2 regions of the Lysinibacillus sp. F12 genome follow, and region 2 is predicted to be linked to the other one. Evidence: riboswitches for the same ligand, from Rfam matches in the RefSeq annotation. Region 2 holds a riboswitch; the other holds the start of a gene.
What was found. Region 2 has a riboswitch for FMN ahead of ribE (riboflavin synthase). Riboswitches for the same ligand answer to the same signal wherever they lie in the genome.
Positions count from the first base shown of each region.

Region 1: it holds a riboswitch for FMN, as region 2 does, so the genes downstream of both, AC3CH7_RS04210 (ECF transporter S component) here and ribE (riboflavin synthase) in region 2, are expected to answer to the same signal.

Region 1 is NZ_JBYMLP010000001.1:815,902-818,382, forward strand. Features, by position in the region: gene AC3CH7_RS04205 (sodium-dependent transporter) at 1-855, opposite strand, end outside; gene AC3CH7_RS04210 (ECF transporter S component) at 1,040-1,627, opposite strand; FMN riboswitch at 1,847-2,034, opposite strand; gene AC3CH7_RS04215 (hypothetical protein) at 2,188-2,481, opposite strand, start outside.
Region 2 is NZ_JBYMLP010000001.1:539,700-542,180, reverse strand. Features, by position in the region: partial or broken gene AC3CH7_RS02865 (transposase) at 27-305, shown strand; FMN riboswitch at 399-524, shown strand; FMN riboswitch at 642-767, shown strand; gene ribE (riboflavin synthase) at 948-1,586, shown strand; partial or broken gene ribB (3,4-dihydroxy-2-butanone-4-phosphate synthase) at 1,613-2,221, shown strand; gene ribH (6,7-dimethyl-8-ribityllumazine synthase) at 2,248-2,481, shown strand, end outside.

The DNA.
Region 1 (2,481 bases), 280 kb from region 2:
GCCCGGCCCTGCTGCCGGCTCTAAATCAAAAGCAAAAACAACCGGGAAAATGGCTAGTCCGGCTAAAAATGAAACCAGTACCGTCAGCATAACTACGGAGCCTGCCGAATTCGGAAGACTTACATCTTTTTTGAGGTAGGAACTGTATGTAACAAGACAAGAAAATCCTACTGCTAATCCAAAAAATGATTGCCCCAAAGCTTCTAATATAGATTTCCCTGTAATATTCGAGAAATCAGGCCATAAAAAGAATTTTATCCCTTCCATGGCGCCATCTAATGTGACAGCACGTATCACAAGGACAATGAACATAATAAAGAGCAATGGCATCATCCATTTATTTGCCTTTTCAATACCATTTTGGACTCCTAAAGAAATAACAAGTACATTTGCTAATGTAAACAAAGCTAAACCTACAAGCGTAATCCAAGGTGTACCAATTATTTTTCCAAATAGCTCTGCAGGATCAATAGCTGGGTCAATGACAGCACCTGTTAATCCTAGCCCACTATAAATAAAAATCCAGCCCCCGACAACGCTATAAAATGTTAGTAATAAAAAACATCCGAGAACACCCATTCGGCCAATCCATGCCCACCCCTGCTTTGTAGGAGCAATTTTTTTATAGGCAGTGATTGCCTCAGACTGCGTACCTCGCCCTAATATATATTCAGATAATAGCATCGGGAGCCCAATTAATAATGTAAATAGCACAAATATTAAGAAAAACGCGCCTCCACCACTTTGCCCAGTTACATACGGGAGCTTCCAAATCGCTCCTAGTCCAATTGCAGCACCCGCTGATGCTAAAATAAATCCTAACTTACTAGACCACTGTCCTTTTTTTCCACTCATCTCTTCAAACTCCTCAAACATTCTAAACTCATCTCTAATTCTACATGAAAATAGAGTTCTCGACTAGGTATTACTAAAAAAGAACTAGTGATATCTCGACAACCTATTACCTTTTTCTATTTTCCTTCCACCATTTCATCTCATAAAAAAAACCTCGAGTTCTTCACTCGAGGTTTAGTACAATTTATTTTGTTATATACATAGAACGCTGGCGGTCAATCCATTTACGCATTGTTGTAAATAATAACGCCATAATACCCGTTAATAAAATTCCTTTGACAATATTAAATGGTAAAATACCAGCGACAATCATTTTATATAATGAATCACCTACAACAGGCTCCATACCTAAAAAGTAAGTGTACATTGGTAAAAATACAGCATAGTTTAAAATACTCATTCCTACTGCCATCACAACTGTTCCCGTTGCTAAACCTCCAACAAGACCAGCAATTGTTTTAAAGCGATTAAAAATAAAGCTTACTGGCAATATAAATAAAATACCTGTTACAAAATTAGCCATATGCCCTACGGGAACGCCTGTTGGAGTGCCTGAGAAAATCCAATCCAACACATTTTTAAACAACTCTACTAAAATACCAGCTACAGGTCCCATCGTGATTGCCGCAAGTAAGGCAGGCATATCACTGAAATCCACTTCTAAAAATGCTGGGAATGGTGGAATTGGGAAATTAAAAAGCATTAATAAAAACGAAATACTGCTCAGCATGCCAATCGTAATAAACGATTGAAGTTTGACATTTTTCTTCATAGAAAGCTCTCTCCTCTTTGCTGATTCAATCTCGCAAGAAGAAAGGTGACGATCTTTCAATTGTTTCATGAAAAAACCCTTATGCGTTTAATAAAGCATAAGGGAGAAAGGCATAACGAATAAACGTCCTCATCAACTAATTTTTGAGCACCGTTAAATAAGCCATACAAAAAAGCGCTCGGTCATAGTTTATTTCATGACAATGAATGACGATCGTACCTTCATCTTCTCCCATCCAGACTTTAACTGTCGGCCTTGGAATTCCACCAAGTCAGCCATGCGAAAATTCGCACAGGTCGCGGGCTGAAGAGTTAAAAATAAATCAATCGAGCTAATGAATAAATTCACTAGCGATTTACCACTCTATTACCGCCGGTCGGGATTTTCACCCTGCCCCGAAGATGAATCATATTATTTTATACTACAGCTTTACTATAATGAATTATGAAGTAAAAGTAAATAGTTCTGCTCAAAAAAATCCGATTAAATTGCTATGTTTTATAAACAGTAAAGGCATTCCCGCTATATGGGAATGCCTCTCTTTTTTATTCTTCCTTCGACTATGGTAAAAATTGTTTATTTGGTCCCACTGGCTTTGGTAAATAACCCTTCAAATCAAACCCTTCCCAGCTTTCTTGCACAACATTATCTAAAAGTAGCTGCTGATTAAAGCTAGCAGCAGTCAACATCATGGCCTCAATTAATTGAGTTGCTCGTATTGGCTCCATAGATGTTAAATCAAGCGGAATATCAAAGGTAACAACTACACCTTCCTCTTGTTCTTTGACTGTGTATGTCACATTTTCAGGCACAACGGATGTATAGACATCATCATTTTTATTTTTCATCTGTGT
Region 2 (2,481 bases):
TAAATTCTCCATGTAGACTATATATTTATTTGTTAGAGAATCAAATGTTGCCTGTTCTTCCATATACACGTCCTAAAATGAAAGATGGATTCTTCCGAAAGCATGAGTATATATGACGGGCATTATTATTGTTATCTTTGAAACAAGGGCAAATATTGAAGTATGCGACAACGACGAAGGAAGGATATCGCCAATATAAATCGAATCCTTTGATTTGTGCGAAGTGTCCAAGCCTTTCCCAATGTACAGAAAGTAAGCATCATCAAAAACTCATTCAACGTCATATTTGGGCGTCGTATGTGGAGCTATAGTAAGGGGTGGCACCTTTTTTAAAAAATACAGACAGAAGTATAGATAATATAATTAAATAGTGTTATCGTAAGAACTAGCTAAATAAAATGATCCTTCGGGGTAGGGTGAAATTCCCAATCGGCGGTGATGAAGTCATTCAAAGTCCGTGAGCGCAAGCTGATTTGGTGCAAATCCAAAACCGACAGTAACAGTCTGGATGGGAGAAGGGTATAAGTGTGAGCTTTTTAAATTCAATGTAATTTAAAAGGTCTATTTGATTATGCATTTATTACACTACTTCCCGCAAACTTGTAGGGAAGTTTTTTATTTAGCCAATCAATTGAATAGAAGATGTTCTTCGGGGTAGGGTGAAATTCCCAATCGGCGGTGATGAAGTTATTCAAAGTCCGTGAGCGCAAGCTGATTTGGTGCAAATCCAAAACCGACAGTGATAGTCTGGATGGGAGAAGAACAAATAAGATACTAGTCTATGGAAAAAATGTATATCCAAGTAGGCTTATTTATTGATGTCTTATACTCCCAAAACCCCTTTGTGAAAGGGGTTTTTCTTTTTATAGAAGCTTCAGAAGGGAGACGGATAGAAAAGAAAGAGTGACGGATAAAAGCTACGTAAATGAGTGAAAGCAGGTGAAGAAATGTTTACAGGTATTGTAGAGGATATTGGCACTATTAAAGCCTTGCAAAGCAATAAGAACAGTATGAAAATCACTGTTCACTCTTCAAAAGTTACAGAAGATGTAAGGCTAGGGGACAGTATAGCCGTCAATGGAGTTTGTTTAACGGTGACCCATTTTACGGATCAAGAGCTGACGATGGATGTCATGCCTGAAACCGTCAAAGCTACAAATTTACATCAGCTTGCAGTAGGCGATCCGGTTAATTTGGAGCGTGCGATGCCTGCGAACGGGCGATTTGGTGGTCATTTTGTTGCTGGCCATGTTGATGCAGTTGGGAAAATTTTACGAAAGCGTCCAGTCGCTAACGCGGTCTATATTGATATCGAATTGTCTGAGGAACTAACAAGTTTCTGTATTCCAAAGGGCTCCATAACGATTGATGGCACAAGCTTAACAATCTTTCATGTTGAATCGAATTATGTCACTATTTCACTGATTCCTCATACTTACAAGGAAACAATTTTAGGCATGAAAAAAATTGGCGCATTCGTCAATATTGAAACAGATTTAGTAGGTAAGTATATTGTAAACCAATTGAAGAACGGGCAAGACAAGTCTATGATAACAAGAGATTATTTGGCACGGCATGGTTTTTAAGATCACATAATAAGGAGATGACAAGAGTGCTACATGCAATTGAAGATGCCATAGAGGATTTAAAACAAGGGAAAGTGATTGTCGTGGTGGATGATGAAGATCGGGAAAATGAGGGGGATCTTCTTGCACTTGCTGAATATATCACTCCTGAAACGATTAACTTTATGGCGACTTATGGGAGAGGTTTAATTTGTACGCCGATTTCGCAGGAGCTAGCACATAAGCTAGAACTGCACCCAATGGTTCAGCATAATACGGATAACCATCAAACAGCATTTACCGTAAGTATCGACCATATAGACACAACAACAGGGATTAGTGCCTTTGAGCGGGCTTTCACTATACAAAAGATGCTGAAGTCTCAAGCAAAAAACACTGATTTTCGTCGGCCAGGACATATTTTTCCATTAATCGCAAAGGATAACGGTGTCTTAGAGCGAAGAGGCCATACGGAGGCGACCATTGATTTAGCTAAGCTTTGTCATAGTATTCCTGCTGGGGTGATTTGTGAAATCATGGGAGACGATGGTCACATGATGCGCTTTGAAGAACTGACAAAGTATGCAGCACATCATGGTTTAAAAATGATTTCCATTGAGGCGTTAGCCGCTTATCGTAGCCAAACATTAACAACAAACTACTAACAAAGGAGTTATAAAAAATGGGTCAAACATTTGAAGCACAATTAATAGGAACGGATTTAAAAATTGCAGTAGTTGTAGGTCGATTCAATGAGTTTATTACAAGCAAATTATTAGATGGAGCAATGGATGGGTTAAAGCGACATGGTGTTGATGAAGCATCTATTGATGTTGCATGGGTGCCTGGAGCTTTTGAGGTGCCTTTTATTGCGAAACAATTAGCAGAGACAAAAAAATATGATGCGATTATTGGT